DNA from 4 places in the Pseudomonas beijingensis genome. Region 1 is predicted to be linked to each of the others. Evidence: predicted binding sites of a transcription regulator. Region 1 holds the regulator's gene; each other region holds the start of a gene.
The links. The regulator FliA, encoded in region 1, starts transcription of late flagellar genes. The targets are predictions, from matches to a motif close to CTAAAGTTTNNNNNNNNNNNGCCGNTAA.
Positions count from the first base shown of each region.

Region 1 (7,632 bases):
GGGAAATGCTGTGGACCTTTTCGCACAGCAACTGCCGGACCTTGTCGGGGTTGCGCGAAATGTCTTCGAAATTCTTCGGCAGGAAATCCACCGCCCCGGCGTCCAGCGCATCGAGAGTCACCCGGGCGCCTTCGTGGGTCAGGGACGAGAACATCAAGACCGGGGTCGGGCAGCGCTGCATGATATGCCGCACGGCCGTGATGCCATCCATCATCGGCATCTCGTAGTCCATGGTGATCACGTCCGGCTTGAGTGCCAGGGCCTGATCGATCGCCTCTTTGCCATTAGTCGCGGTACCGACGACCTGAATACTCGTGTCCGCCGAAAGAATTTCCGAGACACGGCGACGGAAAAACCCCGAATCGTCCACCACCAGGACTTTAACTACCATAAACACTCCGTTAGACGAGGCGCGGCCCTGGGCCACGCCCCTCCAGAATCAAATACGCCGGGCGGCGTAACGCTTGAGCATGCTTGGCACATCGAGAATCAACGCGATGCGGCCGTCGCCGGTGATGGTGGCGCCGGACATGCCCGGTGTGCCCTGGAGCATCTTGCCCAACGGCTTGATGACCACTTCTTCCTGGCCCACCAACTGGTCGACGACGAAGCCGATCCGCTGGGTGCCCACCGAAAGGATCACCACATGGCCTTCGCCCTGCTCCACATGAGCCGCGGAGCTGACCAGCCAGCGCTTGAGGTAGAACAGCGGCAATGCCTTGTCCCGTACGATCACCACTTCCTGGCCGTCCACCACGTTGGTGCGCGACAGGTCGAGGTGGAAGATCTCGTTGACGTTGACCAGCGGGAAGGCGAAGGCCTGGTTGCCCAGCATCACCATCAGGGTCGGCATGATCGCCAGGGTCAACGGAACCTTGATGACGATCTTCGAGCCCAGGCCCTTGGTCGAGTAGATATTGATCGAGCCGTTGAGCTGGGAAATCTTGGTTTTCACCACATCCATGCCCACACCACGGCCCGACACGTCGGAAATCTCGGTTTTGGTCGAGAACCCCGGGGCGAAGATCAGGTTGTAGCACTCGGATTCGCTCAGACGGTCAGCCGCATCCTTGTCCATCACACCGCGTTTCACCGCGATGGCACGCAGTACATTCGGGTCCATGCCTTTGCCGTCGTCGGAGATCGACAGCAGGATGTGGTCGCCCTCCTGCTCGGCGGCCAGGATCACCTTGCCGCTGCGGACCTTGCCCGAGGCTTCGCGCTCTTCCGGCGACTCGATGCCGTGGTCGACCGCGTTGCGCACCAAGTGGACCAGCGGGTCGGCCAGGGCTTCGACAAGGTTCTTGTCGAGGTCGGTCTCTTCACCCACCAGTTCCAGGTTGATTTCTTTCTTGAGCTGGCGAGCCAGATCGCGAACCAGGCGCGGGAAGCGCCCGAAGACTTTCTTGATCGGCTGCATGCGGGTCTTCATGACCGCGGTCTGCAGGTCTGCCGTGACCACGTCGAGGTTCGACACGGCTTTGGACATGGCTTCGTCCTGGCTGTTGAGGCCCAGGCGCACCAGTCGGTTACGCACCAGCACCAATTCGCCGACCATGTTCATGATCTCGTCCAGGCGTGCGGTGTCGACTCGAACGGTGGTCTCGGCTTCGCTGGCTGGTTTTTCCGCTGGCGCCGCCGCCGGAGCACGGGCGGGTGCCGGGGCAGCAGCGGCAGCGGCAGGCTTGGCGGGCTCGGCCTTGGGCTCCGGTGCCTTGGCAGCGGGTTTGGGCGCAGCCTTGGCCGCTGGCGCAACGGTAGCGGCAGCAGGCGCAGCGGCAGCCGTACCGACTTCGCTGAACTTACCCTTGCCATGCAGCTCATCGAGCAGCGATTCGAATTCCTGGTCGCTGATCAGGTCGCTACCCGCGGCAGCGGCGGCGGGCTTGGCCGGCGTCGGTGCCGAAGCGATGGCCGAATCCAGCGCGTCAACGGCAAAGGTGCCCTTGCCATGCAACTGGTCGAGCAAGGCTTCGAATTCATCATCGGTGATGTCCGAGCTGTCGCCCGCCGCTTTCGGGGCGGCCGGGGCCGTCGGCGGAACGACCGCATCCGGCGCGAACTGACCCTTGCCGTGAAGCTGGTCGAGCAGCGACTCGAACTCGGCATCGGTGATTTCATCGCTGGCCGCCCCACCGGCGGCTTGCGCAGCAGGTGCAGCCGGAGCGGCTGGTGCCTCGGCCTGGGCCTTGACGGTATTCAGGGAGTCCAGCAGCTGTTCGAATTCGTTATCGGTGATGTCGCCCGATTCTTCGGCGACCGGCTCTTCAACCACCGCCTCGACAATCGGCGCCGCTTCGTCAGCCGATTGCGGCTCGGCCAGGCGCGATAGCGCGGCAAGCAGCTCGGGGGTGGCAGCCGTGATCGGCGAGCGCTCACGCACTTCACTGAACATGCTGTTGACCGCATCCAGCGCTTCGAGCACCACGTCCATCAGTTCCGAATCCACGCGGCGCTCACCCTTGCGCAGGATATCGAACACGTTTTCGGCAATGTGGCAGCACTCCACCAGCTCGTTGAGCTGGAGGAAGCCGGCGCCTCCTTTTACAGTGTGGAAACCGCGAAAAATTGCATTGAGCAGATCCGCATCATCAGGTCGGCTTTCCAGCTCGACCAGCTGTTCGGACAGTTGCTCTAGAATCTCGCCGGCCTCAACCAGGAAATCCTGAAGGATCTCTTCATCGGCGCCGAAGCTCATTAATGGCTGCTCCTAAAACAGGGCTAAAACTCAGAATCCAAGGCTGGACAGCAAATCGTCCACATCGTCCTGACCGGACATAACGTCTTCTCTTTTATCGGCATGAATTTGCGGACCTTCACCCTGAGAGAGATGTTTTTGTGGATCTTTTTCAGCAAGCATCGCTTCACGGTCGTGTTCGATGCCTGCAAAGCGGTCGACCTGGCTGGCCATCAACACCAGTTTGAGCAGGTTGCTTTCCACTTCGGTGACCAATTGGGTCACACGCTTGATCACCTGGCCGGTCAGGTCTTGATAGTCCTGGGCCAGCAGAATGTCGTTGAGGTTGCTTGCCACGGCGCGGTTCTCGGTGCTGCTGCGCGCCAGGAAACCGTCGACCCGACGGGCCAGCTCCCGAAACTCTTCAGCACCGACTTCGCGACGCATGAACCGGCCCCAGTCGGTGCTCAAGGCCTGGGCTTCTTCACTCAGGCCGTTGACCAGCGGCGTTGCACTTTCCACCAGGTCCATGGTGCGGTTCGCCGCGGCCTCGGTCAGCTTGACCACATACCCCAGGCGCTCGGTGGCGTCGGTGATCTGCGAGACTTCCTCGGCCTGCGGCATGTGCGGGTCGATCTGGAAATTGACAATCGCGCTGTGCAGTTCACGCGTGAGCTTGCCCACTTCCTGATACAGACCGCGGTCACGGGTCTGGTTGAGCTCATGGATCATTTGAACCGCATCGCCAAAGCGACCTTTTTCAAGGCTGTCGACCAGTTCGCGGGCATGTTTTTTCAGGGTCGATTCGAAATCGCCCATTGAAGATTCGTTGTCCATAGCTCCCCCGTGGCGCAGTTAACCGATGCGTTCGAAGATTTTTTCGATCTTCTCTTTCAACGCCTGGGCCGTGAAGGGTTTGACCACATAGCCGTTTACACCGGCCTGGGCCGCTTCGATGATCTGCTCGCGCTTGGCTTCGGCAGTGACCATCAGCACCGGAAGATGCTTGAGCTTTTCGTCGGCGCGCACATGGCGCAACAAGTCGATACCGGTCATGCCGGGCATGTTCCAGTCAGTCACCAGAAAGTCGATGCTCCCGCTGTTGAGGACCGGAATGGCTGTGACGCCATCATCCGCCTCGACCGTGTTGGTGAACCCAAGGTCACGCAACAGGTTTTTTATGATCCGCCGCATCGTTGAGAAGTCATCAACGATGAGGATTTTCATGTTCTTGTCCAATTCGACCTCCAAGCAGTCTTAAACGCGCCCAGCACCTGGACGCGCCATTTCAATCAATCCGGCACAACACTCGACAACGGTCCGGAGCACAACGGATGGAGACTGGCGCAGTACCTGCCAGGCCAGCCTCGTCGCAGTGTCCCCACACTGCCTGTCAACGCGCTCGCCACTCCCCCAAACGCCCCCGCAAACGGGCCGCGCACTGGCTGTGTAACTGGCTGACCCGCGATTCGCTGACCCCCAGGACCTCACCGATTTCCTTGAGGTTCAGCTCTTCGTCGTAGTACAGCGCCAAGACCAGTCGCTCACGCTCCGGCAAATTGGCAATCGCATCCGCCAGCGCGCTCTGGAAACGTTCATCTTCCAGGTCACGCGATGGCTCCATGTGAGCACTCGCGCCATCCTCGTGCAGCCCTTCGTGTTCGCCGTCCTGCAGCAGGTCGTCGAAACTGAACAGGCGGCTGCCCAAGGTATCGTTCAAAATCCCGTAATAATCATCGAGACTTAACTGGAGTTCGGCAGCAACTTCGTGATCTTTAGCGTCACGCCCGGTTTTCGCTTCAATTGCCCGAATCGCGTCACTGACCATGCGGGTATTGCGGTGCACCGAACGCGGCGCCCAATCGCCCTTGCGGACTTCATCGAGCATCGCCCCGCGAATGCGAATACCGGCATAGGTCTCGAAACTGGCGCCTTTGCTGGCGTCGTATTTGTTCGACACTTCAAGCAGGCCGATCATGCCGGCCTGGATCAAGTCCTCGACCTGGACACTGGCCGGCAACCGCGCCAGCAAGTGGTAGGCGATACGCTTGACCAGTGGCGCATAACGCTCGATCAATTCGTATTGGGCGTCCCGTGCCGATTTTTTGTAGAGATGGTTGTAACCGCTGGCTGTCATAGCACGGGCCCTGCTGTTTGTTGCACAAGACGTTCGACGAAAAACTCCAGATGCCCGCGAGGATTGGCCGGCAATGGCCAGGTATCGACCTTCTGGGCGATCGCCTTGAACGCCAGCGCGCATTTGGAACGTGGAAAGGCTTCATAGACGGCACGTTGCTTCTGGACGGCCTTGCGCACGCTTTCGTCGTAAGGCACCGCGCCGACGTATTGCAGGGCGACGTCCAGGAAGCGATCGGTGACCTTGGTCAACTTGGCGAACAGGTTGCGTCCTTCCTGCGGGCTCTGGGCCATGTTGGCCAGGACGCGGAAGCGGTTCATGCCATAGTCGCGGTTCAGCAGTTTGATCAGGGCGTAGGCGTCGGTGATGGACGTCGGTTCGTCGCAGACCACCAGCAGCACTTCCTGGGCGGCGCGCACGAAACTGACGACCGAGTCGCCAATGCCGGCCGCGGTATCGATCACCAGCACATCGAGGTTGTCGCCGATGTCGCTGAAAGCCTGGATCAGGCCCGCGTGTTGGGCTGGGGTCAGGTGAACCATGCTCTGGGTGCCGGAGGCAGCCGGCACGATACGAATCCCGCCTGGCCCCTGCAACAGCACGTCGCGCAGTTCGCAGCGGCCTTCGATCACGTCCGCCAGGGTGCGTTTGGGGGTAAGCCCCAGCAGCACGTCGACGTTCGCCAGGCCCAGGTCGGCGTCCAGCAGCATGACCCGTCGGCCAAGCTCTGCCAGAGCCAGGGACAAGTTCACTGACACGTTAGTCTTCCCGACGCCACCTTTGCCGCCGGTCACCGCGATCACCTGTACGGGATGCATGCTGCCCATGTTCGTTCTTTACCTTGTCTTCTTAGACGGAGGCCACATTACTGGCTGCGCGTTCGCATAAGGAACAATGCATGGCAGACCATCGATGTAGGTACAAAAAATATTCATGATTACCTCAGCCGACCTGCTTGCTCGGGCTGTGGTAGATGTCAGCGAACATGTCAGCCATGGCTTCTTCGCTGGGTTCTTCCTGCATTTGCACACTCACGGCACGACTGACCAGTTGATGACGGCGCGGCAGATGCAAATCATCCGGGATCCGCGGCCCATCGGTCAGGTAGGCCACCGGCAGTTCATGACCGATCGCCAGGCTCAACACCTCGCCCAGGCTTGCCGTTTCGTCCAGCTTAGTCAGGATGCAGCCGGCCAGTCCGCAGCGTTTGTAGCTGTGGTATGCGGCGGTTAGAACCTGTTTCTGGCTGGTGGTTGCCAACACGAGATAATTTTTTGACTTGATACCGCGTCCGGCCAGGCTTTCGAGCTGCATGCGCAGGGCTGGATCGCTGGCTTGCAGGCCCGCGGTATCGATCAGCACAACGCGTTTGCGCAGCAACGGCTCCAGCGCCTGGGCCAGGGATTGGCCCGGATCCACATGGGTCACCGACACATTGAGGATCCGGCCCAGGGTCTTGAGTTGTTCCTGGGCACCGATGCGGAAACTGTCCATGCTCACCAGGGCGATGCTCTGGGCGCCGTACTTGAGTACATAACGGGCGGCGAGCTTGGCCAGGGTGGTGGTCTTGCCCATGCCGGCAGGACCGACCATGGCAATCACTCCGCCCTCTTCCAGTGGCTCGACTTCCGGCGTGGAGATCATCCGCGCCAGGTGCGCCAGCAACATGCGCCAAGCCTGGCGCGGTTCTTCGATACCATTGATCAGCGCCAGCAGGTCCCGGGACAACGGGCCGGACAGGCCGATGCGTTGCAGGCGACGCCACAGGTTGGCCTGGGCCGGACGGCTGCCTTGCAGCTGGTTCCAGGCCAGGGAGCCGAGCTGGACTTCCATCAGCTCGCGCAGGCTGTTGAGTTCAAAGCGCATCGAGTCCAGGGCGCGCGGATCGACCCCGCGGGCAGGCGCGGCGGGAGCCGGTTCCGGACGACGCGGTTCGGCCTGGGCCTGCTCCATTAGCGGTTCGGCGGCGGTCAAGGGCAGGCCGGCGGTCAGCGGCTGACCGGCGAACAATTGACGATTGGTGCCCGCGGCACCCTCGCCTTCGCTGCTGCGCAGGCTCAGTTCGGCCTGGGCGCTGGCGATGCGCGATTGGGTCTTGCGCAGCTCATCTTCGAGCTCCATGTTCGGAACCCGCGGGGCCAGCGCAGACAGTTTGTAATCCAGGGCCGCCGTCAGCTCGACACCGCCGGCGATACGACGGTTGCCAATGATGGCTGCTTCAGCGCCCAGCTCGTCACGAACCAGTTTCATGGCCTGACGCATGTCGGCGGCGAAAAAACGCTTCACTTGCATAAACCACTACCTCAGCCGTTGGGCCCTACTGTCGCAACGATGGTCACTTGCTTGTTGTCCGGTATTTCCTGGTACGCCAGCACATGCAGCCCCGGGACCGCGAGGCGCCCGAATCGCGAGAGCATCGCGCGAATCGGACCGGCCACCAGCAGGATCACCGGTTGGCCTTGCATCTCTTGCCGCTGGGCTGCTTCGATCAGCGAACGCTGCAGCTTCTCGGCCATGCTTGGCTCCAGCAGGACACCCTCTTCCGAGCCTTGTCCTGCCTTCTGCAGACTATTGAGCAATATCTGTTCCAACCTTGGCTCCAAGGTGATCACAGGCAGCTCAGACTCAGTGCCTACAATGCTTTGGACGATTGCGCGGGACACGCCGACCCGAACCGCAGCCACCAAGGCGGCGGTATCTTGACTCTTGGCGGCGTTGTTGGCGATGGCCTCGGCGATACTGCGTATGTCGCGCACGGGCACTTGTTCGGCCAGCAGCGCCTGCAGCACCTTGAGCAACTGCGACAAGGAAACCACGC
Region 1 covers NZ_CP117425.1:2,774,340-2,781,971, reverse strand. The annotation lists gene PSH84_RS12620 (protein-glutamate methylesterase/protein-glutamine glutaminase) at 1-391, opposite strand, end outside; gene PSH84_RS12615 (chemotaxis protein CheA) at 440-2,698, opposite strand; gene PSH84_RS12610 (protein phosphatase CheZ) at 2,729-3,514, opposite strand; gene PSH84_RS12605 (chemotaxis response regulator CheY) at 3,533-3,904, opposite strand; gene fliA (RNA polymerase sigma factor FliA) at 4,071-4,814, opposite strand; gene fleN (flagellar synthesis regulator FleN) at 4,811-5,641, opposite strand; gene flhF (flagellar biosynthesis GTPase FlhF) at 5,757-7,106, opposite strand; gene flhA (flagellar biosynthesis protein FlhA) at 7,118-7,632, opposite strand, start outside.

Region 2 (7,632 bases), 1.2 Mb from region 1:
TCAGCGGCCGCGGTTGGTAAAGGTATGCAGGGCCCTTTCGATGCATTGCACGGTTTTGCCGAAGGCTTGCACGGTGATATCCGAGAACGGCCCGCCGCCCTGGTCCACCGCCACCAGCATGATCACCCGGCCATTGCAGGTCAGTGAGCGCAACAGCAGGTGTTCACCGCGGAACAGGCTGCGCAGGCCCGGCGGCAGCAGCGCCGAAAACTGCGCGTTGTTGTCCGGGTTCAGGCGCACCTGGGCCTGCTGGGCCAGCAACCGTTGCAGTATTTTGCTCTGGCTGATGGTAAAGCTCATGGCCGCGGCTTCCTTGGGCAAACCGGCGGTCTGGTGTACGCGTACGCTGGTCTGGCTGCGGTCGGCCATCAGGATCATCACCCGGCGCATGCCACAGGCCACCAGGACGTCCCGCGCCGAAGTCGTCAGGTGCATGGCATTGCGGAAGGGGCTCGGCTCCACCAGCATGGAGGAGCATTGTTTGCGCCACTGGCTCAGGTCTTGGGCGCTGGGCGGAGCGGCGGGCAGCAAGCCGGGGTGGATACGGCGGCTGCCCGCAGGCCAGATCAGCGCTACGGCCGGGTGCCAGAGGTCCGGCATGGCGTGATGATGGGCACTGTTGACCGCTTGTTGGTGCAGCTGTTGCTGGACCTCATCCATCGACATCTGCAGATACAAACTGGTGAGGTACTGCCAGCGGGTGATAGCGGGGCTGTCCCAGGCCTGTTGTGCGGCCAGTGCCAGACCGTTGGCCAGCAACACGGTGTTGGCCGGCTGGTTGAGCCAGCGGCGCAGGGTCGGGTCGTCGTCCAGGCGATTCTGCTGGCGTAGCGGGTGTTCGCTGTCCCGGGCGATGCGCAGGACTTTCACCAGCTCGCGGCGTTCATTGAGCAGCAGGCGATAACCTTGCGCCACCCAGATGGGCAAGCGCCAGGTCTCCACCAGCGCCAGGCAGATTTCCATCAGGCTGACGCCGAACAGCTCGCGCTCTACCTTGTGTGCGGGCTCGCCTTTATGGACGACCCGCAATTCCCATTCCCCAAGCAATCGCGGGTGGGTCAGGGCCAGGGGCCAGAGCGGCGACAGGAACAACAGGCTGCCCCAGTGTATGTCTTGCCACAGCCGTGCCAGGCGGCTGGCAAAAAAACCATTGGCCTGTTGCGTGGCGTGCTGGCTGATCAATTGCAGTTGGCGCAAGGCGAGGGGGATTTCGGGCCCGGGCAACGACGGCAGGCGGGCGAGCAGATCCTCGGTACGCTTGAGGCCGAGGCGGTTGATGGCCACTTCGAGGTTTTCCGCAGGTTCAGCGAGGCTGCCATGGGTGTGATGGTTGGCTTCGCGGATGACGCTCAGGGCCAGGGCGGGACTGTCTTGCATCAGGTCGGCGATGTCGCGCAACGAGCGGCGGCTGTCGGCGAGGGCCTTGCAGACCAAGTCGTGGCTGGCCTGGGGTACCGGCAGATGCACGCCGTTGAGCAGTTTTACCCAGCCGTCGAGGGTGGTCGGTCGGGGCGTTGGAACCTTGGTTTCGTTAGTCATGGCTGGACGTGATCATCGTATGAATTCTCTACGCCCGGAACGGGGCAAATTGGCTTTTCGCCAGAACAGCCTATAGTCTGGCGCAGTTTTGCCGATAAGTAGTAGAAGAGATTTTTCAGCTTCCGAATATGACCTTGAACCCGACTTAAATAAGTACTTTCTATCTATGGCTAAAATTATCGGCATCATTGTCGTGTTCGCGAGCGTACTCGGCGGATACGTGCTCTCCCATGGCAAGATTGCCGCCCTGATCCAGCCCTTCGAGGTACTGATCATCGGTGGCGCGGCCCTCGGTGCATTTTTGCAGGCCAACCCTGGCTATATGACGATGCACGTGCTCAAGAAATCCCTGAGCATGTTCAGTTCGCGCTTCAGCCACACCTTCTACCTCGAGGTGCTGGGGCTGATCTACGAGATCCTCAACAAGAGTCGCCGCGAAGGCATGATGGCGATCGAGGGCGATATCGAAGACGCCGCCGCCAGCCCGATTTTCGCCAAGTATCCCTCGGTGCTGAAGGATGAACGCATGACGGCGTTCATCTGTGATTACCTGCGCATCATGTCGTCCGGCAACATGGCGCCCCATGAGCTCGAAGGCCTGTTCGACATGGAGCTGTACAGCCTCAAGGAAGACCTGGAGCACCCGTCCCACGCGGTCAACGGCATCGCCGACGGCATGCCTGGCTTCGGTATCGTCGCGGCAGTATTGGGGATCGTGGTGACCATGGCCTCCCTGGGCGATGGCGACCAGAAATCCATCGGCCTGCACGTCGGTGCGGCACTGGTGGGTACCTTCTTCGGTATTTTGGCCGCGTACGGTTTCTTCGGTCCGCTGGCCCATTCCCTGGCCCATGATGCCAAGGAAGAACTCAACGTCTACGAAGCCATCAAGGCGTCCCTGGTGGCTTCGGCGTCGGGCATGCCGCCATCGCTGGCGGTGGAGTTCGGTCGCAAGGTCCTGTACCCGGCGCACCGTCCAAGCTTCGCCGAGTTGGAACAAGCGGTTCGCGGTCGTTAAGTTATGGAAAATAATCAACCGATCATCGTCAAGCGCGTCAAGCGCATAGCCGGCGGGCACCATGGCGGTGCTTGGAAAATTGCCTTCGCCGACTTCGCGACGGCGATGATGGCGTTCTTCTTGGTGCTGTGGCTGCTGTCCACGGCAACCCCGGAACAGAAGATCGCCATCGCCGGTTACTTCAAGGACCCGGTCGGCTTTTCCGAAAGCGGCACACCCTACATCATTGACCTGGGCGGCTCGCCGACCCTGGCGCCGGAAAACACCCTCAACCCCGAGGTCAAGTCCCAGCCCCAGCCCGACAAGGTGACGGTGGATTCCGAGCAGGTCGAAGGCATGGCCGAACAGGTCGAGCGCGAGCGCCTGGAGTTGCTGTTGCAGGAATTGCAGAACAAAGTTGAAGAAAATCCGCAACTGCAGAAATTCAAGGACCAGATCCTGTTCGAGATCACGCCGAATGGCCTGCGCATCCAGATCATGGACGCTGATAACCGGCCGATGTTCGACTCTGGCAGCGCGCGCCTGAAACCGTATTTCGAAGACATCCTGCTGGCCATGGCCGACACCATCAAGGCGGTGCCGAACAAGATCAGTATCAGCGGTCACACCGATGCCAAGCCTTACGTTGGCAAAGGCGATTTCGGTAACTGGGAATTGTCGGCCAACCGCGCCAACGCGGCCCGTCGCGCCCTGGTGGCCGGTAGTTATCCGGACGAGCAGGTGGCACGGGTGGTCGGCTATGCGTCTTCGGCGCTGTTCGACCGCAAGGATCCGCTCAACCCGGTCAATCGGCGTATCGATATCGTGGTGTTGACCAAGAAGGCGCAGAAAGCGATCGAGGGCTCACAAACCGACGATCCGGCGCCCGATCCTGCCCCGGGCGAGGGCGCGCCGGGTGAAGTGCCTGCTTCGCCCGCTACACCTGGCGCGGCGGTCGATCCGAACGCGTTGCCGGCGGACCAGCAACCCGTGCCGGCCCATGAACTGCGCGAGCGGCTGAACCTGTTCGACGACGCCGCGCCGAAGCCGGCTGAGCCGCCGGCGCAGTGACCTGAGAGCCGATACAGACCTGTGGGAGCAAGGCTTGCCCGCGATGAAGGCGATGCGGTCTTTCGGAGACCGAGGTGCCTGTTTCGCGAGCAAGCTTTGCTCCCACGGATCCCCTCGCCACAAAGGTGTCCTGCCGGGTCAGTAACTGCTTTCCGGCAAACTGGCGATGATCGAGCGGTAGCTGTTCATCCGTTGTTGATGCACGCGACCTTCTTCCAGGGCCTTGAGCAGGGCGCAACCGGGTTCGCGGTCGTGCTTGCAGTCGCGGAAGCGGCAGGTGCCGATCAGCTCGTTGAACTCGATGAACCCAGCCTCGACATCGGCCCGGCTGACGTGGCCCAGGCCGAATTCGCGGATACCTGGCGAGTCGATCAATTCACCGCCGCCCGGGAAGTGGAACAGTCGTGCGGTGGTGGTGGTGTGGGTGCCCTGGCCGGACAGCTCGGACAACGGTCCGACGCGGGTCTCGACTTCCGGCAGCAGGCTGTTGACCAGCGAAGACTTGCCGACGCCGGACTGGCCGACGAACACGCTAATGCGCCCGTCCAGCTGCCGTTGCAATTGTTCCATGCCGTTGCCGTGATGGGCCGAGACTTCCAGCACCGGGTAACCCAAATCCCGATAGACCGACAGCAGGGCGTTCAGCGCCGGGGCGTTGTGTTCGTCGATCAGGTCGAACTTGTTGAGCAGCAACAGCGGACGGATGCCGGCGTGTTCGGCCGCCACCAGGTAGCGGTCGATCAGGTTGGCGTGGGGCTCGGGCAATGGCGCGAACACGATGACGATCATGTCGACGTTGGCGGCCACGGGCTTGAGCTGGCCCCGGCTGTCCGGACGGCAAAGCTCGGTGTGGCGCGGCAACTGCGCGACGATCACGCCGATGCCCTGGTTGCCAGCACGCCAGACCACCTGGTCGCCCGTCACCAGCGCCGGCAGGTTGGCGCGCAAGTGGCAGCGGAACACCTGGCCGGCCAGTTCGCCTTCCCGGGCCTCGACCTCGACCTGCACACCGAAGTGGGCGATCACCAGTCCGGTCTGTTCAGGGCCCAGGTCGCCGCCCTCCAGGGCTTCGACAGCACTGGATTCGCGTTTGGCGGCGCGGGCGGCGCGCTCGCCCTGGATCTTTTCGATGCGCCAGTTCTGACGACGATTGAGTTGGCGTTTGGCCATGGGTGTTCCGTATGAAGAAATGCAGCGAATAGGGTAAAACGGCGGCGAGTTTAGCACGCCCAAGGGCCTGCCTAAGCTAAACTGCGTGGCTACGCCGAGGAGCTTCCCTATGCAAAACCCGCAGAACCTGATCTGGATCGACCTGGAAATGACCGGTCTGAACCCAGACACCGACGTCATCATCGAAATGGCCACCATCGTCACCGACAGCGACCTCAATACCCTGGCCGAAGGCCCGGTGATCGCGATTCATCACAGCGACGAGATCCTCGCCGGCATGGACGAGTGGAACACGCGCCAGCACGGCGGCTCGGGCCTGACCCAGCGGGTGCGTGAGAGCAAGATCAGCATGGCCGAGGCCGAAGCCCAGACCCTCGCTTTCCTGGAACAGTGGGTGCCCAAGGGCAAGTCGCCGATCTGTGGCAACAGTATCTGCCAGGATCGGCGCTTCCTTTATACCCACATGAAATCCCTGGAAAGCTACTTCCACTACCGCAACCTGGACGTCTCCACCCTCAAGGAACTGGCCGCCCGTTGGGCGCCAGAAGTGCGCGACAGCTTCCAGAAGGGCAGCACCCACCTGGCCCTGGACGACATCCGCGAGTCCATTGCCGAGTTGCAGCACTACCGTAAGCACTTCATCAAGTTCTGATTCCAGCGCACGGCGTTCTTGTAGCTTGTGGTTTTGTGGGAGCAAAGCTTGCTCGCGAAACAGGCGACTCGGTTTCTGAATGACCGCACCGCCATCATCGCGGGCAAGCCTTGCTCCCACAAACCTTCTCGCCACAGGTTCTGTGTCGGGCAGGGCGGAGCTGCCCTCTTTTGGTGCCTGCCCAAACTGGCTAGACTGCGCGCCTTCCCGTATGGACCGCCATCATGTTGCTGATGCTTTATCTGATCGCCATCACCGCCGAAGCCATGACCGGCGCCTTGTCTGCCGGGCGGCGGGGCATGGACTGGTTCGGCGTGGTGCTGATCGCCTGTGTCACGGCATTGGGTGGCGGCTCGGTGCGCGACGTGCTGCTCGGTCATTACCCGCTCACTTGGGTCAAGCATCCGGAATACCTGGTACTGACCACCGCGGCGGCGATGCTGACGGTGTTCCTGGCGCGCTGGATGCGTCATTTGCGCTCGCTGTTCCTGGTGCTCGATGCCGTGGGCCTGGTGGCGTTCACCCTGATCGGCTGCATGACGGCCCTGGAAATGGGCCATGGCATGCTGGTGGCGTCGGTCAGTGGGGTGATCACCGGAGTATTTGGCGGCATCCTCCGGGACATCTTCTGCAACGATATTCCGTTGATCTTCCGTCGCGAACTCTACGCCAGCGTCTCGTTTGCCGCGGCGTGGTGTTATCTGCTGTGTGTCTTCCTGCAACTGCCGAGCGAACAGGCGATCCTCATCACCTTGTTCGGCGGTTTCCTGCTGCGACTCCTGGCGATCCGCTTTCACTGGGAAATGCCGAAGTTCGTCTACAACGACGAGGTCTGACGCTCGGCATGTTGGCGTAGCGCCCACGCCACGTGCTCGCGCACCAGTTCCGACGGATAGTCGCGCCGCGCCTCCAGGGCTTGCAGCACCGGAATCGTTGACGGCGCATTCCCCAGGCCCACCGCCAGATTGCGCAGCCAGCGCTCGTAACCGGCACGGCGCAGCGGTGAGCCTTCGGTACTGCTCAGGAACGTCGCCTCGTCCCACATGAACAGCTCGGCCAGCCCGGCATTGTCCAGGTTGTGCCGCGGCTTGAAGTCGCTTTCCCCGGACGGTCGGGCGAAGCGGTTCCACGGGCAGACGATCTGGCAATCGTCACAGCCGAACACCCGGTTGCCGATCAGTGGCCGCAGCTCTTCAGGAATCGCGCTTTTCAGCTCGATGGTCAGGTAGGAAATGCAGCGACGAGCGTCGAGCACGTAGGGCCCGACGAAGGCATTCGTCGGACAGATGTCCAGGCACGCGGTGCATTTTCCACAATGCTCGGTGCCGTGGGGCGGGTCGATGGGCAGCGGCAGGTCGACAAACAGCTCGCTCAGGAAGAAATAGCTGCCGGCCTTGCGGTTGAGTACCAGGGTGTTTTTACCGATCCAGCCCAGGCCGGCCTGTTCGGCGATGGCTTTTTCCAGCACTGGTGCGCTGTCGACGAAGGCGCGGTAGCCAAAGGGGCCGATGGCCGCCTGAATTTTTTCTGCCAGTTGCTGCACGCGTTTACGGATCAATTTGTGGTAATCGCGGCCCAACGCATAACGTGAGACGTAGGCTTTTTCCGGTTGGCCGAGCAATTGCGCCATTTGCGTGTCGCCCGGCAGGTAGTCCATGCGCAGGGACACCACCCGCAGCGTGCCCGGCACCAGTTCCTCGGGGTGCGAGCGTTTGCTGCCGTGGGCGCCCATGTAGTCCATTTCGCCGTGGTAGCCGGCGTCGAGCCAGCGTTGCAGGTGTTGTTCATGCTCGGCCAGGTCCAGGCCGCTGATGCCGACCTGCTGGAAACCCAGCTCGCGGCCCCATTCCTTGATGGATTGGGCGAGGGCGGGGAGGTCTGTGGGAATGGCAGGCATGAGGCGAGAGAAACCAGAGCTGAGATGCGTATAATTCTGCCAGACATCGGAGCCCGAAGACGCATGCCGCACACTAAAGATGATTTTCCCGACGCGCTGTACAGCACCGCGCAGGTCCGGGCCCTCGACGCGCAACTGATCGCGGCAGGCACCGCCGGTTTCGAATTGATGCAGCGCGCTGCCCGCGCCACCTGGCGAGCGATCGTTCGACGCTGGCCTGACGCCCGTGAGCTGACTGTGCTGGCCGGCCATGGCAATAATGCCGGTGATGGCTATCTGGTCGCGACCCTGGCCCGGCGCGCCGGT
Region 2 covers NZ_CP117425.1:1,611,697-1,619,328, forward strand. The annotation lists gene PSH84_RS07385 (HDOD domain-containing protein) at 1-1,539, opposite strand; gene motA (flagellar motor stator protein MotA) at 1,706-2,557, shown strand; gene motB (flagellar motor protein MotB) at 2,561-3,607, shown strand; gene rsgA (small ribosomal subunit biogenesis GTPase RsgA) at 3,746-4,777, opposite strand; gene orn (oligoribonuclease) at 4,887-5,429, shown strand; gene PSH84_RS07410 (trimeric intracellular cation channel family protein) at 5,651-6,265, shown strand; gene queG (tRNA epoxyqueuosine(34) reductase QueG) at 6,247-7,326, opposite strand; gene PSH84_RS07420 (NAD(P)H-hydrate dehydratase) at 7,390-7,632, shown strand, end outside.
Region 2: a site for FliA is predicted at 1,610-1,637, ahead of motA (flagellar motor stator protein MotA). Genes of this name have one in related genera too.

Region 3 (7,632 bases), 1.6 Mb from region 1:
AGGCCATGCACATGACCTGGACGCTGATCTACAACACCCTGGGCATCGACAACCTGTGGGCAGCCATGCGCGTCGAACCCCTGGCGGACAATCGCTGCCGCGCCACCTGGACCATCATCGCCGACCACACCGACGCCCATACGCCATTGGGCTTCAGGGATTTCCTCCAGGGCTTCGCCGATGAGGCGATGGGGAATGTGCAGGGGATGTTCAAGTAAGCGGCAATGCCCTGTGGGAGCGGGCTTGCTCGCGAAAGCGGTGGATCAGTTTGCAGTAATTTGACTGGACTGCCGCCATCGCGAGCAAGCTCGCTCCCACACTGAGCTGGAGTGAACCCAAGATTCAGGCTCACCAACCATCCCCTGTGGAAGCAGAGGTGGATGCGAAACCCAGGTCCACCGCCAGTCCCCCGTGGGAGCAAGCTTGCTCGCGATGGCGGTGGACCATTCAACCCAGCACCCGTGGCGAGGGAGCTTGCTCCCGCTGGCCTGCGCAGCAGGCCCCAGCATGCTTGCAGGCGGACCGCGTTGGTTGGCTTTACGACTGCTGCGCAGCCGAGCGGGAGCAAGCTCCCTCGCCACAGGGGAATGGGTCGGCTTGCGACTGGGGGTCAGATCTTGAAGCTGTCCACCAGTTGCTTCAGTCGATTGGCCTGCTGGGACAAGGCATCGCAATCCTTCAGGGTTTCATTGAGGTTGGCCACGCTTTGCTGGTTCAGCAGGTTGATGTGGCTGACGTCCATGTTGAGGGTTTCGACCACGGCGGTCTGTTCTTCGGTCGCCGCGGCCACCGACTGGTTCATGCCGTCGATCTCGCCGATGCGCTGCGTCACGCTGACCAGTCGCAGACCGGCCTGGTTGGCCACTTCCACGCTTTCTTCGCTGGAGGTCTGGCTGGCGTTCATCGTGGTCACCGCTTCACGGGAGCCGACTTGCAGCGAGGTGATCATCTTGTGGATTTCTTCCGCCGACTCCTGGGTGCGGTGCGCCAGGTTGCGCACTTCATCGGCCACCACCGCAAACCCGCGTCCGGCTTCACCGGCACGGGCCGCTTCGATGGCCGCGTTCAGGGCCAACAAGTTGGTTTGCTGGGAGATGCCTTTGATCACGTCCAGGATGTGCCCGATGTTGTCGGTGCTGGCGTTCAGGGTTTCGATCTGGGTGCACGAGAGGCTGATCTTCTGCGACAGCTCGGTCATGGCCTGGATGGTTTTTTCCACCACCTGGCGACCGTCATCGGCCTGTTCGCTGGCACCGCTGGCCTGTTGCGAGGCATCGGCGGCATTACGAGCGATTTCCTGGGTCGCGGCGCCCAACTGATTGATGGCCGCGGCCACACTGTTGGTGCGGGCGCTTTGTTCATCTGAGCCGACGAGCGAAGCGTTGGACGAGGTCATCACCCGCTGCGACAGGTCATGCACTTGGCGGGTGGCGGAAGACACTTCCGAGATCGACGCGTGAATCCGCTCCACGAACTGGTTGAACGAACCGCCCAACACGGCGAATTCGTCCTTGCCCTGTACGACCAGGCGCCGGGTCAGGTCACCTTCGCCCTGGGCGATGTCCTGCATGGCGCGGCCCATGGTGGTCAATGGACGCATCAACACCTGGATCAGCATGCTCAGCAGCAAGGCAATGGCCGCCACCGCGACGAACATCGCAATCAGCGCAGACGTACGGAACTGGCTCAGCGGCGCGTAGGCTTTTGCCTTGTCGATCGACAGACCGATGTACCACTCGGCGTTCGGCAGGCCGGTAACCGGGGTGAACGAAAGAATACGATCCTGCCCGTTCAGCTCAACCTCCTGGATCCCCTTGCCAATGCGCACCGGGGTGCCGGGGTAGATGTCCTTGAGGTTCTTCATCACGTGGTCTTTATCCGGGCTGACGATCACCTGACCGTCGCCGCTGACCAGAAACGCATGGCCGATACCACCGAAGTCCACGGAGTTGATGATTTTCACCAGGGTTTCCAGGCTCAGGTCGCCGCCCACCACGCCGAGCAGTTCGCCGTTGTGCTTCACCGGCAGGGCAACGGTCACCACCAGGCCACCCACCGCCGCCAGGTAAGGCGGAGTCAGCATGGTTTTATCGGCGGTCACCGCCTGTTTGTACCAGGGGCGCTGACGCGGGTCGTAGCCGTCAGGCATTTTGGCGTCAGGGCGTTGGGTGAAGACACCGTTGGCCTGGCCCACATAAGTGAACTGGAAGTTCGACGTCAGCGCCGGCTGATCGACCAGCCCCGGCAGATCGGCAGCTGCACCCTGATGCGCGATGTTTTGCGCCAGGTTTTCCAACACCAGTATCCGCCCACTCATCCAGTTCTGGATGCTGCTGGCCGTCAGGTCGCCGGATTGCTCGATGGACGACTCAAGGCTGCTGCCAATGGTGTTGCGCTGTAAATAATCGTTGTAGAGCGTGAACAGGGCAAAAGCCAGGACCACTACACCAGAGGCGGCCAGAAGGATTTTGTGGCTGAACTTTAGATTCATCGATGGGCTTCTTATGCAAAGAGTGGGGTTGCATTCCAGTTGCAATATTTTCATGTAAAAACAGGAGCAGGCTTTTTGCCATGCTCCAGTTTGGTGCACGCTTATCACTCTGTCGGCAAGGGCTTGGAAAAAATGAGGGGTTACAGGGAATTGGCCGACAGGGGGTAGAAGTACGGGCGCGGGAACCTTCAGTGGGCGGTGAACGGTGGTTGCAAATTCCCCGGGCGATGATGACAATGCGACCTATTATCATTTGTAACATCCAGGCCGTCGCGTCCATGTCATCTCCCGAGTTTGCAGTACAGGCGCTCTACAGCCAGCATCACGGCTGGCTCAATACGTGGCTGCGCACCCGGCTGGGCAATGCCGCTGATGCGGCGGACCTGGCCCAGGACACCTTCATGCGCCTGTTGCAGCGTAGCGAACGCCTGGAGCTTCGGGCCCCACGCGCCTTTTTGCGCACCATTGCCCAAGGCCTGGTGATCGACCATTGGCGGCGAGCGGAAATCGAACACGCCTACCTCCAAACCATAGCTCACCTGCCAGAAGCCGAAACCCCGGGGGCCGAAGCCCAGGCGTTGATCCTCGAACTGCTCGAAGCCATTGCCAGAATGCTCGAAGGCCTCAAGCCGAAAGTGCGCCGGGCCTTTCTGTTAGCCCAGTGCGAAGGCCTGACGTACAAGCAGATTGCCGAGCAGATGGGCATCTCGTTGCGCTCGGTGGAGCGCTACGTCGCCGATGCGTTGTATCACTGCTATGTATTGCGCTATGAAAGTTGAGTCGGTGGAACACTTGCAGAGCCGCCGCAACGGCCCGTCGCAACAGGTGGTCAGGCAGGCGATCAACTGGCTGCTGCGCCTGCGCAACCACACCACCCACCCCACACTGCGCCAACAGTGCGACACCTGGCGCGCCGCCCACCCTGAACACGAACTGGCCTGGCAACGGGTGCAATCGCTGCACAGCGAATTGACCTCGAACCTGCGGGCCGTGCCCGGTGCCCACATCGCCCTGGACACCCTGGAAAACAGTGCCCAGCGCCTCAGTCGTCGCCAGGCCCTGAAGTTGCTCTCGGGCGTTGCCGTGGTGGGCGGCGCGGCATGGCTGGGCAAGGACCTGGGCTGGCAGGCGTGGAATGCCGATTTCGCCACCGCCACCGGTGAACGTCGGGGGTTCCAGTTGCCGGACGGCACGCGGCTCGAGCTCAATACCCACAGCGCGGCCGACTTGGACTTCAGTCCCCGGCAGCGCCTGATTACCCTGGCCCGCGGCGAAATCATGGTCACCTGTGGCCGCGACCCGGGGCGGCCGCTGCTGGTGAAAAGCAGGCATGGTCTGTTCGAGGGGCTGGAGGGGCGCTTCGTCGTGCGCCAGCACAGCGACTGCACGCGCTTGAGCGTCACCAGCGGCCGAGTCGTCATCCGTTCGCACCCCAACAGCGATGGCTCGCCCATCCAGGTCGAGGCCGGGCAAAGCTACCTGGTCAGCTCATCGACAGCGACCCTGGCGCCGCCCCTGGACATGGACGCAGGCGCCTGGGCCGACGGCTTGATCGTCACCCGCAACATGCGCCTGGAAGATTTCCTCAATGAAGTAGGCCGCTACCGCCCGGGCTATCTGCACTGCGCGGCGTCGATTGCCGACCTGCGCTTGTCGGGGGTGTTCCGCTTGGAGGACACCGACAAATTGCTCGCCGTCCTGCCCCGCACGCTCCCGGTCCAGCTGCGCTATCGAACCCGTTGGTGGATCACGGTGGAACGCCTGGCTTGATTTTTTTTGGCGGGTTTCAGGCCGGCGTCCGGCTAGGACAGTAAGCAACCCTTATCTGCCTTCAGCGACTCCAACGGAACCTACAATGACTGAGCGCGTACTTCTCAAGAACCCCTTCGGCTTCTCTTCGCAACCAGGCCTGTTACGCCAGGCGATTCATGCCGCGCTGTTCTCCACGGCGCTGGGGGTCAGCGTCGCGCCGATGCTCGCGGTGGCCGCGCAAAACGTCGTGACCGCCAGCCGGCAGAGCTACAACATCCCCCCCGGTCCATTGAGCGATGTGCTGAACCAGTTCGCCCGCCAGGCCGGGATCACCCTGGCCAGCACGCCGGCGCAAACCGGCGGCGTCCAGTCCCCGGGGCTCAAGGGTGAGTATTCGCCCGACCAGGCCCTGAACCAGTTGCTCAGCGGGTCGGGAATGGTCGCCGTCAGCCAGGATGGCAGCAGCTACGTGCTGCACACCGAGACCGCTGGCAGCACGCTGGAATTACCGACCACCGACATCAAGGGCTTCGCCCTGGGTAACGCCTTGGGCAGCATGGAAGGCTACAACGCCACCCACAGCCAGGTCGCCACCAAGACCAGTACCGCCCTGCGCGAAACCTCCCAGAGCGTGTCGGTGGTGACCCGCGAACAAATGGACGACCAGGGCGCGCAGACCGTGTCCCAGGCCATGCGCTACACCCCCGGCGTGCTGACCAACCCCTACGGCGCCACCCACCGCTACGACTACGTGGCGATGCGCGGTTTCAACGACGGCTCGGTGGATAACATCTACCTCGACGGCCTCAAGTCCATGGGCGACAGCGGCACGTACAGCTCCATGCAGGTCGATCCGTATTTCCTCGAGCGGGTCGATATCCTCAAGGGCCCGTCCTCGGTGCTCTACGGTCGCAGCTCGCCCGGCGGCCTGGTGGCGCTGACCAGCAAGAAGCCGCTGTACGAGGCCTATCATCAGATCCAGGCCACGGTCGGTACCCAAGGCCAACGCGGCATGGGCTTCGACTTCAGCGGCCCGGTGGATGACGACAAACGCATCACCTATCGCCTGATCGGCCTGGCGGACAGCTCCGACACCCAGTTCGACCACAACAAGGAAAAGCGCTTCGCCCTCGCGCCCACGGTGAACATCGACTTCAGCGAAGACACCTCGCTGACGCTCCAGGCCTACCTGCAGCATGACCCCGACGGCGGCTACCACGGCGGCATGCCGGCCGCCGCGCACCTTGCACCAGCGCAACGGCCGACGAATTTCCGAGCACTTTTTCGAAGGCGAGCCTGGCGTCGACGGTTATGAACGCGACCAGCAGTCGTTCGGCTACCAGTTCGAACACCGTTTCAACGACGTCTTCACCGCCCGGCAGAACTTCCGTTACCTGGACTCCAAGGTCAGCAACGATCAGGTCTATGCCTATGACTGGACCACACCCACCAGCAACGAGCTGAACCGCTACTACACCGGCGCCGAGGAAAAGCTCCATTCCTTCATCGTCGACAACATGCTGCAAGCCGAATTCTTCACCGGCGCGACCAAGCACACCGTCCTGATGGGAGCCGACTACCAGCGGCGCAAAACCGTGGTCGACTGGACCAGCGGCAGCCTGGCGCCGATCAACGCCTTCGACCCGGTCTATGGCAACTCGGCTATCACTGGTCGCTATGACACAAGCTACCTGCGACGCCTGGAGCAGACCGGCGTCTACCTGCAAGACCTGATCGAAATGGACAAGTGGCGTTTCTCCCTCGGCCTGCGCCAGGACTGGGTGCAAACCTCGGATGAAAACCGCATCGCCGAATTCGGTCGCCCGCAAGGCACCGAGATCAACGACAAACGCACCAAGCTCACCGGCCGTGCCGGCGCGCTGTACCTGTTCGATAACGGGCTGGCGCCGTACATCAGCTACTCCGAGTCGTTCAACCCGAACTCCTATGCCGACAGCGCCGGCAACCCGCTGCCGCCTACCGATGGCAAGCAATGGGAGCTGGGCCTGAAGTACCAGCCACCGGGCACGGATGATTTGTACACCGCCTCGCTGTTCCGCATCGACCAGGAAAACCTGGCGACCAAGCTGCCCCAGGAAAACTTCTACCGCGCCGTCGGTGCCGTGCGCTCCCAAGGCTTGGAACTGGAAGCCCACCTGCAGTTGACCGAACAATTCAAAGTGCTGGGCAGCTACACCTTCACCGACATCGAATATTCGAAATCGATGGTCAGCACCCTCAGCACGCCCACCGACATCATCGAAAACAAGGGCAACTCACCGACCCAGGCCCCACGCCACATGGCCTCGGTCTGGGCTGACTACAAGTTCGACAGCGGCGCCCTCGACGGCCTGCGCCTGGGCGGCGGCGTGCGTTATGTCGGCTACAGTTGGGCCGATGCGGAGAACTCCATGAAAGTGCCCTCCTACACGTTGTTCGATGCTTCGGTGGGGTATGACCTGGGCAAGGTCGGCTTGAAGGGCGTGGACGTGCGCCTGAACGCGAACAACCTGACGAACGAAACCTACGTCGCCTCGTGCGCCAGCCTGAGCTATTGCTACATGGGTGAAGAGCGCAATGTGGCGGCGACGGTGAGTTACCGGTTCTAACCCGTTTCCCAGAGCTGACACCTCCCCTGTGGCGAGGGGATTTATCCCCGCTGGGCCGCGAAGCGGCCCCAAAAAGGTTGGCTGTGATCACACCTGACACACCCCGGCGCTTGGTCCTGGGCTGCTATGCAGCCCAGCGGGGATAAATCCCCTCGCCACAAGGTGTGTTCTCCATGCATAAGGTAGTGCGTCTCAAACCTGGGCCGCATTCACCTCATCGCGCACTACACCCTCTTCCCGCACAAACCGATTCGCCCGCACAAACGTACCAATGTCATTAAACCGCACGCCCATTTCCCGCATCACCTCATGGGCCACCGGCACCGTCAGTTGGCGAATGTAGAACGGCTCCTTCACCACAAAATGATGAATGCCGTGGCTGCTGCCGAAGTTGAAGCAGAACGCCTGCAACGGCCACAACCACCACGGGTTAAGCACCTGGGTTTGCTGGATGACGTTGCCCGGCTCGATGTCGCCGTAGTAATGCATGTTCGAGCTGACGAAATGCAGGCAAAAGGTGCGCAACACGTTCGGCCCGATGATCACCACCGCCGCGATGTCGATCACCTGCATCGTCGCCAGCGTGGTGGCCGACCAGTCAATTGAAGTCCCCAGCAGACTGGCAACACCATTGGCCCCGTGGAAACCTAGGAACACATACCAGGCGCCCCAGTGCAGCAACGCCAGGGGGAAATAAACCTTCAGCGTACGCTTGAGAATGCTGCGCTTGTGCGCCCAGGTCTTGGCCCGTAGCAGGCGGATGAAGGCCGACATCACGTT
Region 3 covers NZ_CP117425.1:1,171,205-1,178,836, reverse strand. The annotation lists gene PSH84_RS05580 (SRPBCC family protein) at 1-218, shown strand, start outside; gene PSH84_RS05575 (methyl-accepting chemotaxis protein) at 611-2,491, opposite strand; gene PSH84_RS05570 (sigma-70 family RNA polymerase sigma factor) at 2,770-3,270, shown strand; gene PSH84_RS05565 (FecR domain-containing protein) at 3,260-4,261, shown strand; partial or broken gene PSH84_RS05560 (TonB-dependent siderophore receptor) at 4,347-6,852, shown strand; gene PSH84_RS05555 (fatty acid desaturase) at 7,045-7,632, opposite strand, start outside.
Region 3: a site for FliA is predicted at 2,656-2,683, ahead of PSH84_RS05575 (methyl-accepting chemotaxis protein). Genes of this name have one in related genera too.

Region 4 (7,632 bases), 1.7 Mb from region 1:
AGACTGGCAAACAAGCAAAGCAGCAGCGTTGCACCAAAACGTGTCATCGAATCGTCCACCTTCACCAGCGCACGGGAAGGCTCCGTCGCTCGTCGCCTTGGCCGTGCATAACCTGCGCCAGAATCCCCGGCGCCGAATGCAGCAAAACCCTGCATCCCGGCCATCCAATGACCACGAGAATACAGGGTTTTGCGAAGGTTGCCCGAAGCACTTGGTGCCTTTACGCAGGTTTTACGCAGCGGCGAATTGTTCGCCGATCTGCGCATGGGCTTCACTCATGCCCTTGCTACGCATGTCGTCGCCCTTGGCGAGCCCTTCCGCACGGACAAATTCGATCTCGGTAATGCCCAGGAAACCAAACATCACTTTCAGATAATCCTCATGGCCTGCACCACTAGGCTGCCCGGCATGCAAACCACCGGCGGTGGAAACGATCACCAGCTTCTTGCCACCGCACAGGCCTTCGAAGCCAGCTTCGGTGTAGCGGAACGTCTGGCCGGCCACGGCAATGCGGTCGATCCAGGCCTTGAGTTGGGTCGGAATGCTGAAGTTGTACATCGGCGCGGCGATAACCAGCGCATCCGCCGCCTGAAACTCTGCCATTGTCTCGGCGCTAAGGTCCGCTTCGTACTTGAGTGCGGCGTCGCGCAATTCAGCACTGGTACCTGCGGCAACCAGCGTCTGGGCGGAAAAATGGCTGATGGCGTCGGCGGCCAGGTCACGATAGGTGACGGTGATACCTGGCTCGGCCGCTTTCCAGGCTTCAACCACTTCACGGCTCAATTGGCGGGAAGCGGAGTTGTCGCCGAGGATGCTCGAATCGATGTGCAGCAGTTTCATGTGAGTGCTCTCCAAGTGAGGACCGCACCAGGCGATCAATTGGCGACCATCCTATCGATGAAGCCAATGATCGATAAGTCGGCATAAATGCGATAGTTTGTCCTACTGACAGGACAATCGAGTTCAACATGCAAGACCTCAATGACTTGTATTACTTCGCCAAAGTCGTCGAAGCCGGCGGATTCGCGGCGGCCGGGCGCTTGCTGGGCATTCCCAAGTCGCGACTGTCGCGGCGTATCGCCGAGCTGGAAGAACGCCTCGGCGCCCGCCTGCTGCAGCGCACCACCCGCCAGTTGAAATTGACCGCAGTCGGCGAACCTTATCTGCGCCATTGCCAGGCGATGTTGCTGGAGGCCGAGATGGCCGACGAAGCGGTGGCGAGCATGTCCAGCGAGCCCCGTGGCCGTTTGCGGGTGTCGAGCCCGGTGGGCCTGGCCCATCAGTTCCTGCCGGTGGTGATCGAAACTTTCCTGGTGAAATACCCCCTGGTACAGCTGGAAAATGACCCTGCTCAACCGCCGGGTGGACCTGATCGGCGAAGGCATCGACGTGGCGTTGCGCGTGCGCGACCTGGGAGACGAAGACCCACTGCTGATGACCCGGCGTTTGCGCCGGGCACGCCTGATGCTGGTGGCCAGCCCGGCGTTTGTTGAAGGGCGACGGATCGAGACCCCGGACGATCTCAAGCCGTTGCCGGTGCTCGGGGCGCTGGAAGCCGATCGCCTGGTGCATCTGCGTCTGGTCAAGGCCGATGGGCAGCAGGCCGAACTGAGCCTGGAGGCCCGCCTGGGCATCGACGACTTCATTGTGCGTCGGGCCTGCACCCTCGCCGGCCTGGGCTTCACTTTATTGCCAAGCATGTATTGCGAGCAGGAATTGCGTGACGGCACACTGGTGGAGCTGCTGCCCTGGATGGTCATTGCCCGACGGCTGGCTCCAGGCGGTCTACCCGCATCGGCGCGGCATGTTGCCGGCGGTGCGTGCCTGGATCGATCATTTGGTGGAAGCCTTCGAGGGCTGTGGAGAAAGAACGCTATGAGTTTGAGCGAAGAGGATGTCGCGCGGTTTTGCCTGGACTTGCCCGGTGCCAGGGAAGACTACAAATGGGGTGGCGTGCGGGTATTTTCCATTGCCGGGAACAAAATGTTCGCCCTCCAGGGCCTGCGGGGCGACTCGTTGGCGTTCAAGGTCGACAAGGATCTGTTCCTGGGTCATTGCGACCGCCCGGGCATTCACCCCGCGCCGTACCTGGCGCGGGCCCAGTGGGTCATCATGCAGGTGCCCTACCCGCTGGGGGCTGAAGAGCTGCGCAATTTGCTGCGCCGCTCTCATCAATTGGTGGTCAGCAAGTTACCGAAGCGTACCCAGGTTGGGTTATTGCTGTAGTGGCGGCAGCGACTGAACCACCGCTATCGCGAGCAAGCTCGCTCCCCCACTAGGACAACGCCAACAGATAACCGCCCAGGAACAACTGGTCGATCCAGAACACCTGGTGCAACAGCACGATGAACCAGAACACCACTTGAAATGAGACTTTGCGGGTCTTGTGGCGAAACAGCTGCTGGGCCAGCAAGGCGCCGGGCCAACCGCCGGCCAGCTCTACCGCATGCAACACATTCTCCGGGGTACGCCAGGCGTCGGCGCGCGCCTTGCGCTTGTCGCTCCAGTACAGCAGGAACGCCACCACGCTGACGACGCCATAGGCCCCCATCGGCACCCACGACACCGCCCGCAGCCCGAACAGCAGCGAACCGAACAGCGGCAAGGCACAGACCAGGGCAAACACCGTCAGTTTGAGCCGCAGGTGCTGCACGGCGCCGTCGGCGTTGCGCCCGGCACGTTTGCGGTTGCCTGAATCGTTCATGGCTTGGCGGCGGTCCAGTCCACCCAGCCGAACTGCCAGGTGGCCAGGATCAGCAGGCCGAAAGCGATTCGATACCAGGCGAACACGGCGTAGCTGTGACTGGCGATGAACCGCAGCAGGCCCTTGACCGCGATCATGGCGAAAATGAACGCCGTGACAAAACCAATGGCGAACACTGGGAAATCCGCCGGGACGAACAGTTCGCGGTACTTGTAGCCCGAGTAGACGGCCGCGCCGACCATGGTGGGCATCGCCAGGAAGAACGAGAATTCGGTAGCGGTTTTACGCGACAGACCGAACAGCAAGCCACCAATGATGGTCGCGCCGGAACGGGAGGTGCCCGGGATCATCGCTATGCATTGGGCCAGGCCAACCTTCAGTGCGTCCTTCCAGGAGATCTCGTCCACCGTCTCGGCGTGCACCTGGTGCTGACGCTTCTCGGCCCAGAGCATCACCAGACCGCCCACCACCAGCGCGGCGGCCACGGTGATCGGGTTGAACAGGTAATGGTGGATCCAGTCGGCAAACAGCACGCCCAAGACCACGGCCGGCAGGAAGGCGATCAGCAGGTTGGCGGTAAACCGGCGAGCGCTGGGTTGCGTCGGCAGCCCCAGCACCACGTCGAAGATCTTGCGCCGGAACTCCCAGACCACCGCGAGGATCGCGCCCAGCTGAATGATGATGTTGAATGCCATCGAGCGTTCGCCACCGAACTCGAGCAAGTCGGCGACAATGATCTGGTGCCCCGTGCTGGAAATCGGCAGAAACTCCGTCAAGCCTTCCACTACGCCAAGAATCAATGCCGAAAAGGCCGTCCACAAATCCATTCATCCCCCAAAAAAGACGCTGTTCAAGCAGGTCTTATCAATATTCAAGTGTCATGCAGGTACACGCAGCGGCTGCACGATAACCGCGACCTTTCAAAAAAAACCAATGAAAAAATCAGAACAGACTCAGGTTTTGCGCTGCGGGGCCGAAATCCTATCAGACAAGCCCTGATAACGCTGCCGCGTTATGACCCCAGGTCAATCATGGATAGCCGCCGGGCGCTAAAGTGCCGGCCGTCGTTAATGACAAGAATAAGAAACCGGAGTGACAGCGTATGAATAGCTTGCGCAGTGTGTCGATCAGCCGACGCTTGTGGCTCATCCTGGTCGTGGCCATCGTGATGTTGTTCACGCTAGGCGCCTTTATGCTCAAGCAGATCCACACGGACCTGTATCAGGCCAAGGTGCAGAAGACCCAGCATGTGGTGCAGACCGCCAGTGGTGTACTGAGCTACTACCATGGGCTGGAAACCGCCGGCACCCTGACCCGCGAGGCAGCGCAGAAGCAAGCCCTCAGCGCCGTGCGAGGCCTGCGCTATGACCAGAGCGATTACTTCTGGATCAACGACCTGACGCCGGTCATGGTCATGCACCCGACCAACCCGAAGCTTGAAGGCCAGAACCTCTCGGCGATCCGCGACCCGAACGGTTTTGCGCTGTTCAACGAGATGGTCGCCATCGCCAAAGCCAAGGGTGCCGGGATCATCGATTACCTTTGGCCCAAGCCGGGCGCCGAAGCGCCGGTCGCCAAGACTTCCTACGTCAAACTGTTCGAACCGTGGGGTTGGATCATCGGTTCCGGCGTGTACGTGGACGACGTCCAGGCAGAGTTCCAGTCCCAGTTGATCAAGGCTTCGCTGATTGGCTTGGCGATCACCCTGGTCATGGGCCTTCTGCTGACTCTGATCGTGCGCAGCATCGTCCGCCCGCTTCAAGAAACCGTCAACGCCATGGCCAATATCGCCAGCGGCGAGAGCGATCTGACGCGCACCCTCGACACCCACGGCCAGGACGAAGTCACGCAACTGGCCCGGCATTTCAACGCCTTTACCGCCAAATTGCGCCAGGTGGTGAGCCAGTTGCAGGCCTCGGCCAGCGAGCTGGGGCAATCTTCCAACGAATTGGGCAACGACGCGGCTCAAGCCCAGGAACGCAGCCAGCAACAGTCGCAACAAATGGAACTGGTGGCCACCGCGATCAACGAAGTGACCTATGGCGTGCAGGACGTGGCCAAGAACGCCGAGCACGCGGCCAGTGAGATGCGCGACGCCGAATCCCAGGCCCAGCAAGGCCAGGTCAACATCGATGGGAGCTTGCAGCAGATCGACCGCTTGTCCCAGACCATCGATCAAGCCGTGGAAGTGATTCGCACCCTGGCGAGTGAAAGCACCCAGATCGGCAGTGTGCTGGAGGTGATTCGTTCCATCGCCGAACAAACCAACCTGTTGGCCCTCAACGCCGCGATCGAAGCCGCCCGCGCCGGCGAGCAAGGCCGGGGCTTTGCGGTGGTTGCTGATGAAGTGCGGCTGCTGGCCCAGCGCACGCAGAAATCCACCGCCGAGATCCAGGCGATGATCGAGCGCCTGCAAACCCACTCCGAAGCCGCCGTGAAAGTCATCGGCGACAGCAGCCGCGCCTCGCAACTGACCATCGAACAGGCCGGCCTCGCCGGTGCCAGCCTCAACGCCATCGGCCAGGCCCTGCGCAACCTCAACAGCCTGAACGCCTCCATCGCCAGCGCCACCCTGCAACAGGCCCATGTGGTGGAAGACATCAACCAGAACGTCACCCAGGCCGCCGGCCTGTCCCATAGCACCGCCATGGCCGCCGAACAGTCCAGCCAGGCAAGCAGCCGCCTCAAGGCGTTGAGTGAACAGTTGAATGGGTTGCTCAAGCAATTCCGAGTCTAAAGATCGGTAGCCAACCCTGTGGGAGCGAGCAAGCTCGCTCCCACAGGGGACTTGTGGTGAGTACCAAACCAGAGACCAACGCAAAACCGCGGTGGGGGCGAGCCTGCTCGCGATAGCGCCAGCCCATTTACGACATTGGTATTGGAGCTCTCCACACCATAGCGTTTACAATCGCCGCCCTCTCCTCTTTCCCCAAGGAACTGCCATGTCCGGGCTTGAACTGTTTGCCGCAGCCCTCGGCGTGATCGCCGTCTGGTTGACCGTCAAGCAGAACCCCTGGTGCTGGCCAATCGGCCTGGTCATGGTGTTGCTGTACAGCTGGATTTTTTTCGAGGTGAAGTTGTACTCGGACATGCTGCTGCAGGTTGTCTACGCGGTGCTGCAACTCTACGGTTGGTGGCAATGGACCCGTGCCGGACGCAATCATGATGGGCGTCAGGTCAGTCGCCTCGGTGGGCCGTCGGTGTTGCTCGGCCTGGCCATCGGCGCGGTGGGCAGCCTGCTGTTGGGCGCTGCCATGGCTCACTGGACCGACGCCGCCCAGCCCTGGCTCGACGCCGCGCTTACGGGGTTCAGCCTCGTGGCCCAGTGGTGGATGGCACAAAAACGCGTGCAATGCTGGCCGCTGTGGATCGCCCTTGACGTGATCTTCGTTGGCCTGTTCATCTACAAAGGCTTGCACCTGACCGCCGCGCTCTACGCCCTGTTCACCCTGCTCGCCGTGCAAGGCTGGCGGGAATGGCGCGCCGACCCGGCCCTGCGCGCATGAAGGTGGTGGTACTGACCGGCCCGGAATCCAGCGGCAAGAGCTGGTTGGCGGCGCAATTGCAGGCGCATTTCGGTGGCGTGCGGGTAGACGAGTATGTGCGCCATTTCATGGAACAGACCCAACGCGATACCTGCCTGGCCGACATCACCGACATCGCCTCCGGCCAATTGGCCTGGGAAGACGAGGCACGTGCCGGCCGACCGGCGCTGTTGATCCTCGACACTCACCTGTTGAGCAACATTCTCTGGAGCCAGACCCTGTTCGGCGATTGCCCGGACTGGCTCGAGCCGGCGTTGTTGGCCCGCCATTACGACCTGCACCTGTTGTTGAGTCCCGAGGAGGTCGAATGGACCGGCGACGGTTTGCGTTGCCAGCCCGAGCTAGCAGAGCGGCTGACGTTTTTCCAGGCGATCGAGACTTGGCTGAGCCAACATCGGCAACCTTTCCAGGTCATTCAGGGCAACTGGGTGCAACGCCGGACGCAAGTGTTTGCAACCGTTACCCAACTGCTTGAAGCCTGACCGCCGCTTGATTTGTTTCACTTCTGAAACAACGCACTCGCAGCAAACCCGGATTCAACCACGTTTCATGTCCTTGTCATCAAGACTGTCACGCTGCTGAAACACCCTCCCAAAAGCCTGGAGCCAGAGCCCTGCAACGGTTGGTGGCCATTTGATCGTCATCCGCCCTGTCTCAACGCTGAAACAGGTTCCCTCCTCGACGCCCCCTGGCTTAATCCAACCCATTGAATTGCCGGGTATTTCAAAACACGGCACAACACCTGCTCTTCCCCATTTCGCAACGCTGGACCAAGGCCAGCCCACCGAAGAAGGAATCGATGCCGTGGGGACTTTCGAAAGAAGTTTGACCTGTCTGCTCATGATCGGCTGCGCCGCCAGCGCAACGCTCAGCCTGCCAGCACAGGCCGAGGGCAACGGCGTCATCGTGCTCAGCCGTGACGTGCAGCCCATCGCAATCGGTCGCAACGGCGGCAAAGATCCCTACCCGACCACCGTCAATGCCAACCCCTCCGAACGAATCAACCAGGCGACCGCCAGCACCGAACTGAGCGATGGCGAGTTCGCCAGCGTGGCCAGCGGCTCGTCGATCCGCAACATCGTCAGCCCGAATACCGGTGTGCAGGGCCTGAACGTGGTCACCAACCCCAACGGCATGCCGGGCATGAATGCCGGTCATGGTGGCGGTAGTGGTGGCGCGATCTCCGGCACCATCAACCGCTCGCTGAGTTCCGGCCTGGCCCCGCTGGGCCGGCTGGCGGGAGGCCAGTGACATGAAGCCCGTCCTGTTTCTACTCACCCTGCTCATGCTTTCGCTGCTCAGCTCTTTCACCGTATTTGCCGATTCGGGTGTCGCGGTGGTCAGCAGCGCCAACCTGCAGGATTCCGGCAGCCATTACACCGG
Region 4 covers NZ_CP117425.1:4,442,512-4,450,143, forward strand. The annotation lists gene PSH84_RS19895 (alpha/beta hydrolase family protein) at 1-47, opposite strand, end outside; gene PSH84_RS19900 (FMN-dependent NADH-azoreductase) at 232-840, opposite strand; partial or broken gene PSH84_RS19905 (LysR substrate-binding domain-containing protein) at 969-1,879, shown strand; gene PSH84_RS19910 (MmcQ/YjbR family DNA-binding protein) at 1,876-2,226, shown strand; gene PSH84_RS19915 (DUF1294 domain-containing protein) at 2,276-2,704, opposite strand; gene PSH84_RS19920 (undecaprenyl-diphosphate phosphatase) at 2,701-3,531, opposite strand; gene PSH84_RS19925 (methyl-accepting chemotaxis protein) at 3,807-5,441, shown strand; gene pnuC (nicotinamide riboside transporter PnuC) at 5,647-6,210, shown strand; gene PSH84_RS19935 (AAA family ATPase) at 6,207-6,731, shown strand; gene fapA (functional amyloid chaperone FapA) at 7,054-7,500, shown strand; gene fapB (fibril amyloid subunit FapB) at 7,502-7,632, shown strand, end outside.
Region 4: a site for FliA is predicted at 3,657-3,684, ahead of PSH84_RS19925 (methyl-accepting chemotaxis protein). Genes of this name have one in related genera too.